DNA from 2 places in the Sorangium sp. So ce1014 genome. Region 2 is predicted to be linked to the other one. Evidence: predicted binding sites of a transcription regulator. Region 2 holds the regulator's gene; the other holds the start of a gene.

Region 1 (3,741 bases), 4.3 Mb from region 2:
CCCATCTCGAGCAGGTTGCCGTAGTTGCCCGACGCCGCGTTGTAGCCGAACGAGTCCTTGCCCTCGCGCACCTTCTGCACGACGATCGAGCCCTCCTCGCCGGCGTTGGCCGAGATCTGGCGGAGGGGCTCCTCGATGGCGCGGCGGATGATGTTCACGCCGAACCGCTGCTCGTCGTTGACCTGGATCTTCTCGAGCGAGCTCTGCGCGCGGATGAGCGCCACGCCGCCGCCCGGGACGATGCCCTCCTCGACGGCCGCGCGGGTCGCGTGGAGCGCGTCCTCGACGCGGGCCTTCTTCTCCTTCATCTCGGTCTCGGTCGCAGCGCCGACCTTGACCACCGCGACGCCGCCCACGAGCTTCGCGAGCCGCTCCTGGAGCTTCTCGCGGTCGTAGTCGCTCGTGGTGTTCTCGATCTGGGCGCGGATCTCCTGCTGCCGGGCCTTGATCTTGTCCTTCTTGCCCTGGCCGCCGACGATCGTGGTGTTGTCCTTGTCGATGATGACCGTCTTGGCGCGGCCGAGATCGCTGATCGTGACGTTCTCGAGCTTGAGGCCGAGCTCCTCCGCGATCACCTGACCGTCCGTCAGGGTCGCGATGTCCTTCAGCATCTCCTTGCGGCGATCGCCGAAGCCCGGCGCCTTCACGGCCGCGCAGTGCAGCGTGCCGCGGAGCTTGTTCACGACGAGCGTCGCGAGCGCCTCGCCCTCGACGTCCTCGGCGATGATGAGGAGCTGCTTCTGGCTCTTGGCGATCGCCTCGAGCACGGGGAGCAGGTCCTTCATGTTGGAGATCTTCTTCTCCGAGATGAGGATGTAGGCGTCCTCGAGGTTCGCCTTCATGGCCTCGGGGTCGGTCACGAAGTACGGCGAGAGGTAGCCGCGGTCGAACTGCATGCCCTCGACCACGTCGAGGGTCGTGTCGGAGCTCTTGGCCTCCTCGACCGTGATCACGCCCTCCTTGCCGACCTTCTCCATGGCGTCGGCGAGGAGCTTGCCGATCGTCTCGTCGCCGTTCGCGCTGATCGTGCCGACCTGCGCGATCTCCTTCGCGTCCCTCGTCTGCTTGGCCGTGCTGTGGAGGTGCGCCACGATCGCCTCGACCGCCTTGTCGATGCCGCGCTTGATCTCCATCGGGTTGTGGCCGGCCGCGACGAGCTTGGAGCCCTCGCGGTAGATCGCCTGGGCGAGCACGGTCGCGGTGGTCGTCCCGTCGCCGGCGATGTCGCTCGTCTTCGAGGCGACCTCGCGGACCATCTGGGCGCCCATGTTCTCGAAGCGGTTCTCGAGCTCGATCTCCTTGGCGACCGTGACGCCGTCCTTGGTGACCGTCGGCGAGCCGAAGCTCTTCTCGATGACGACGTTGCGCCCCTTCGGGCCGAGGGTGACCTTGACCGCGTCGGCGAGGGCGTTGACGCCCGCGAGGATCATGCTGCGGGCGGACTCGTTGTAGATGATTTCTTTGGCTGCCATGGTGTCTCTCCTAAGTTCCTGCTGTCGCCCGCGTCACTTCTCGATCACGCCGAGGATGTCGTCCTCGCGGAGAATGAGGTGCTCCTCGCCGTCGATCTTCACCTCGGTGCCCGAGTACTTGCCGAAGAGGATGCGATCACCCTCCTTGACGTCGAGCTTCCGCACGGTGCCGTCCTCGCCGACCTTGCCGTTGCCGACGGCGATGACCGTGCCCTCGATCGGCTTCTCCTTCGCCGTGTCCGGGATGTAGAGACCCCCCTTGGTCTTCTCTTCTTCCTTCACGCGCTGAACGATCACGCGGTCCTGGAGCGGTCGAATCTTCATCTTGCGAATCCTCCGGGGACGAGCGGCCGCGTCCCTCGAGACGGCGGGACCCAGACAGCCCGCCTGAGCTGCCGCAAGGTCCCATACGATTGCAGTCTGGGCACTTTGCTAGCACTCACCTCATGGGAGTGCTAGCGAGCGCGCGGAAGATAGCCACCCTCTCCGGGGTGTCAAGCGCGGGCCAGTCCGGCACTTTGCGGGCTGGCAGCCAGGCGCTGGGGTGGCTGTAAATGCTGAAGATCCCAAGGAAAGGTGCGGGGCGTCAGGCTGGGCTCGGTCAGGGTCATCGGCTAGAGTGAGCCTATGAGGGCGGAAATGCGGCAGCAGCGTGACGCGACGCCCTCACGGTCTCCAGCCCGATGGAGGCCGACAGGACGTGTCTGGTTGGCCTGAGCGCGCGGTGGCCCGGGTTACGTCGGTATCCAGGGCGCCCGCGCAGGTGAGGTGCCCCCGTGAGCCAAGCGATCTCTGTGTCCCCGAGCATGACCCGCTACTTCCAAGAGGTTGTGGACGAGGCGCTCCGAGTTCGGAACGTCGCCGCGACCGAGGCGGCGTCGAGTTACCTGGTCAGCCTGCTTTGTGCTTTCGCTCACCCGGACGAGCACGCCGAGTCCGCCTTCAACCAACCCCTGACCTTTCTCCTGCGCGATGCCCTGGAGGCCTCCGGAGCCGAGCGCTTCCGCCGGCTGCGTAACCTCGGCGACGGCGTCCTCTATGTGGTCGGCTTCTTCGGCGGCCACATCGAGCTCAAGGGCGTCGATCGCGGCTACGTGGTCGGGGTCGGGTCGACCGCCTACCACCATGCCGCCGCTATGCTGCGCCTCAACGCGCGCGTCGGCCAGGGCCCGGATGTCCTTTCGGAGATGGCCGAGAAATTCGAGCGCTTCGTGAGCGTCTTGAACGATGTGGCCGACGGCACGCTCGCGTCCGGTGCTCGGGACGAGCGCTCGGTGCTCCGGCTGTACGAGCGCTGGGTCCGCACCGGCTCCAGCCGCCTCGCCGAGGAGCTCGGGGCGCGTGGGATCGTGCCGGGCCGTGGCACGGGCGGGCTCAACTGATGCCGGGCGCGACCTTCCCCGGTCGGATCCAGCAGCACCTCGCGCGCACCTACGCGCTCGACGACGCGCCCGCCGTCGACGATTTCATCCGGCCGACGGACGGAAGGGCGCGCGAAGCGCTGCTGATCCGGCACGCGGACGGGGACATCGAGGTGGCGCTGCACCTGCCCCGCCGCGCGATCACGCGGGGGCGAGAGGGGACGTTCGACGAGATCTGCCAGATCGTCGAGGGGGTGAGCCACTTCATCTATGTGGCCGAGCGGGCGCGCAGGGAGCTCCCGGCGACCCAGCTCGAGCTCGAGCTCCAGGCCGAGGTGGACAAGTACGTGCTGCTCGTCCACGGCGGCCTGGCCGAGGAGGTGGAGCCTCCGGGCCCGCCGCTCCGGCGCCGCCGCGAGGTCGCTCCACCGGGGCCCGCGTGCTTCGAGCCCGAGCGCGCCGCGCGGATCCGCGCCCACCTGTTCGAGCGCGTCACCTTCATGGATCCCCCGGGCACGGAGACCGGCGATCGCTACCGGATCGCGAACGACCTCGCGGCGCGGTTCGCGGGCCGGCTGGAGGCCGAGTTTGCCCGCCGCGGCCGGCACGCCGAGCTGTTCGCCGCGCTTCGACGCTTCTACGCGGCGGGGCAGACGGAAAAGATAGCCCTCGCGCGAGCCGCTTGATCGCGTCCTCGCCGGCGCTCGGGGCGTCCTTGGGGGGACGGCTCCGAGCGCCCGTCGCGGCCGCGGGATCGTTCTCTCTTGACCGGTTCGCGCGCACGTACTCTCATCCGCATCCACGATGCCTTCCGCGAGCATGATGCCGCCCCGTGTGCTGGTGGCCGAAGACGAACCGGCGATGTTGAGCCTCGTTGCGCGTCACCTGAGGAACCTGGGTTTCTCCGT
Region 2 (3,741 bases):
ACGAAATCGCGCTCGACGTCGAGCCACGCCTCCGCGAACCCGTCGCCCGCGCGCTTCTTGACGAACCGGTAGGGGTCGATGGCGAGCCCGCCCGGGTGCCTCCTGGCCAGCTTGCCCTCGGGCCACATCCTCGACGGAGGTCGCCAGGCCGAGAACATCAGCACCTCGACGATGTCGTGCACGCGCAGGATCCGGCTGAAGTCCGAGAGCGCGAGCGCGAGGCGGCAGTCGAAGACGTCGTTCGGGTTGTCCGCGCGCCGGTGGGCCGGCAGCGCCGTCCGGTAGAGGACCCCGCCGACCCCCTGCATCAGCCGCACCGGCGCGAGCACCCCCGGCGCGCGCGGCACCGGCTCGAACGCGATCTTTCGCCGCGCGAGCGCCGCGCGGCACTGCTCCGCGCTCATGGCCGCGTAGCGCGCCGACGGGTGCTTCGCCCAGTCCTGATGGAACCGCACCTTCGGCTTGCCCTGCGCGCTCGGCGCGATGGCGAGCGGGCCGAGCGCGAGGGCGAGCGCGGCGGCGGTGGCGGCGTGACGTACGGACGGCATCGTTGCGGGGTCGGCCTCGCGCGGGCAGGCGAAGCGCCCGCTGGAAGGAAGGAGGCGGAAGGCTGGAGGCGTCCGCGGGTGGCGCGGGGCGCCGCAGGATTGCGCGCGGCGGCTGCGCCCATCCTACCGCGCCATTTGACCGGGCCGCGCGATCGCCTCAAAATAGCTCGCATGCGCATTCGTGGGCCCGGCGCCTCCTCGCGCCTCTTGACGTATGGGAGCGAAGGCCCGGCCCGCACGGCTTCCCGGTTCGGGCGGTCCCTGGGCCAGGTAGCCACAGCAGCGCACGCATGCGCCGCCAGCAGTTGACATGGGAGAATTTTCCAATCGCGCTCGAAAGATCCTTTTCGCGGCGGTCACCGAGTTCATCGCGACGGGCGACCCCGTAGGCAGCAGGACGCTTGCGCGGAAGTACGGGCTCGATCTCTCGGCGGCCTCGATCCGCAACGTGCTCGCGGACCTCGAGGAGGCCGGCTACCTCCACCAGCCGCACACCTCTGCAGGGAGGATCCCGACCGACCGCGCGCTCCGGTTGTTCATCGACGCGCTCGTCGAGCTCCGGTCGGTCTCCCCCGAGCAGCAGGCCGAGCTCAGCGCCAGGTTCACCGAGATCTACACGGTGGCGAGCGATCCGCTCCGCGAGACAGGGCGTTACCTCTCGGAGCTGTCCGGCGCCGCGGCGGTCGTCGCGGCGCCGCGGGCGGAGATCCGCGCCCTCTCCCAGCTGCGCTTCATCTCGACGAAGCCGGGGCAGCTGCTCGCCGTGCTCGTCTTCGCCGACGGCTCGGTCGAGAACCGCTTCCTCTCGATCGGCGAGTCGATCAACGAAGGGGAGCTCAACCGGATCCACAACCTGCTCGCCGACGTCATCGAGGGGCGCACGCTGGGCGAGATCCGGGACCTCTTCGCGCGCCGCCTCGCCGATGAGCGCCTCCAGATCGACGCGCTGAGGCGCCGCGCCTTCGAGCTCGGCAGCCAGGCGACGGCCGACGTGACGCGGCGGAGCCAGGTCGTCATCGAGGGGCAGAACCGCCTGATCGATCTGCCCGAGTACGCGGACGTCGACCGGCTCAGGAAGCTGATGAGGGCGCTCGAGGAGCGCGAGGAGCTCGTCGATCTGCTCGACCGCACCCTCGCCGCCGGCGCGGGCGAGGTCACCGTCTTCGTGGGCAGCGAGGCGGGCGATCTGGGCGGCGGCCAGCTCAGCCTCGTCGCCGCGCCGTACATGGAGAACGGGCGCGTCGCCGGGACCGTGGGCGTGCTCGGCCCGACGCGGATGGACTACGCGAAGGTGATGCCGCTCGTCGACGCCACCGCCGCGGCCATGAGCGAGGCGCGCGGCAAGGTCAAGTAGCGCCCTTCCGGCGCGCCTCGCGGAGCCGATCGAGCACCTCGTCGAAGTCGGGGGGCGGCGGCGCCTGGAACCGCATCGGCCGGTCGTCTGCGGGGTGATCGAAGCCGAGCTCGGCCGCGTGGAGCATCAGCCGCGGGGCAAGGATCTTCGGCGCGCGGTAGTCCCGCACGTAGACCGTCTCGCCGACGAGCGGGTGTCCGGCCTCGGCGAGGTGGATGCGGATCTGGTGCGTGCGCCCCGTCTCGAGGCGGCAGGCGACCAGCGTCACGCCCGCGGCGCCGGTCCCGTCCTGCGGCCCCCGGAGCGTCTCGATCGGCTCCACGTGCGTCACCGCGAGCTGCCCCTCGCGCCGCCCTCCTCTCGCCGAGCCGCGCAGCCCGTCGCCCCGATCCTCGATGAGGTAGCTGCGGTAGGTGCCGCGCGGGACGGCGCCGTGCGCGAGCGCCAGGTACTGCCGGTGCATCGCGCGGACGCGGAGCTGCTGCGCGAGGTGCTTCTTCGCGGCGAGCGTCCGCGCGAAGACGAGCACCCCGCTCGTCCCCTTGTCGAGGCGCTGCACCACGCCGAGCGGCGCCCGTCCGCGCAGGCGATCGCGCCGGGCCAGCACCTCCCGCACGAGCGCGTCGAGCGTCGCGGCCTGCTCCGCGGGGTCCTCGTCGCCGTAGGGGATGGTGCTCACCCCGGCGGGCTTGTTCACCACCACGACGCTCGCGTCCGCGTAGATCACGAGCTCGCTCTCGAGCTTGCGCCGCCGCACCGTCTCGGGCCGCGGCGCGTGCAGGCGGACCTCGATCGGCTCCCCGCGGAGCACCCGCCGCCGGGCGCTCGTCGTCACCGCGTTCCCGACCAGCACCTTGCCGGTCTCGATCAGCCGGCGCGCGTCGGACCACGAGACCGAGGCCAGCACCCGGACGGCCCCGTCGAGAGGCCGCCGATCGAGCTCTGCCGGCACCGTCCAGCGGCCATCCTGTGGGGGTCGGACCGGGGCGGTCGAGTCGGCGCCGATCGGTTCGGCGTCCTGGATCTGGGGCGGCGGAGCGGGAGCGGCGGGTTGTAGCGGGCGCATGAGAGCTCGTTGGGGGCGCCTCGGCTCCGCCCACCGGCGTGGGGCCGGCCTCTACCGGCGCGGAAAACGCACATCCGCGGGGCTCGCGAGGCGAAAGACACCGCGAATGTTGACACATCGCGCGACGGGGGCCGAAGATATCCGAGCCGTCATCGCTTTCTCGCCATCTGAGAGGAGACCCGTTCGTGGCCAGCACCCTTCTCGCCGTAGACGACAGCGTGACCATGCGCAAAGTGCTCGAAATCACCTTTGCGGGTCAGGATTTCCGCGTCGTGACGGCGAGCAGCGCCGACGCTGCGCTGCAGAAGCTCAAGAGCGATAAACCCGACCTGGTGATCGCCGACATCACGCTCGAGCCGAAGAACGGCTACGAGCTGTGCAAGGCGATCAAGCAGGCCTCACCGGCGACGCCCGTCCTGATCCTGTCGTCCAAGCAGAACCCGTTCGATCCCGCGAAGGGCTCGAGCGTGCAAGCCGACGACCACATGGACAAGCCGTTCGACACCCAGCAGATGATCGACAAGGTCAAGAAGCTGCTGGCGTCGCGCGGCGAGGCGAAGCCCGCCGCCGCCGCGGCTCCTGCGGCGGCGACGCCTGCGCCCGCGCGCACGCCCGCTGCGGCGCAACCTGCCGCCGCGGCGCAGCCCGCGGCCACGAGCCCGCTCCAGCGCGCGAAGACGCTCATCTACACGCCGAACGCGCCCGCCACCAGCGCCGCGCCGGCCCAGGCCTCGGTCAAGACGGCCCCGGGCGGTGCGGGGAGCGTGCCGGTC

The links. Region 2 encodes HrcA, which represses chaperone genes, less so after heat shock. Its sites were predicted from a motif close to GNTAGCACTCNCCNNNGGNGAGTGCTANC; they were not measured.
Region 1: groES (co-chaperone GroES) is a predicted target of HrcA. The motif match lies at 1,904-1,932, and genes of this name have one in related genera.

Annotation. Positions count from the first base shown of each region.
Region 1 is NZ_CP150356.1:8,238,914-8,242,654, reverse strand. Features, by position in the region: gene groL (chaperonin GroEL) at 1-1,472, opposite strand, end outside; gene groES (co-chaperone GroES) at 1,506-1,796, opposite strand; gene WME75_RS31090 (hypothetical protein) at 2,249-2,854, shown strand; gene WME75_RS31085 (hypothetical protein) at 2,854-3,519, shown strand; gene WME75_RS31080 (response regulator transcription factor) at 3,638-3,741, shown strand, end outside.
Region 2 is NZ_CP150356.1:14,124-17,864, forward strand. Features, by position in the region: gene WME75_RS00045 (hypothetical protein) at 1-548, opposite strand, end outside; gene hrcA (heat-inducible transcriptional repressor HrcA) at 859-1,902, shown strand; gene WME75_RS00055 (RluA family pseudouridine synthase) at 1,895-2,968, opposite strand; gene WME75_RS00060 (response regulator transcription factor) at 3,154-3,741, shown strand, end outside.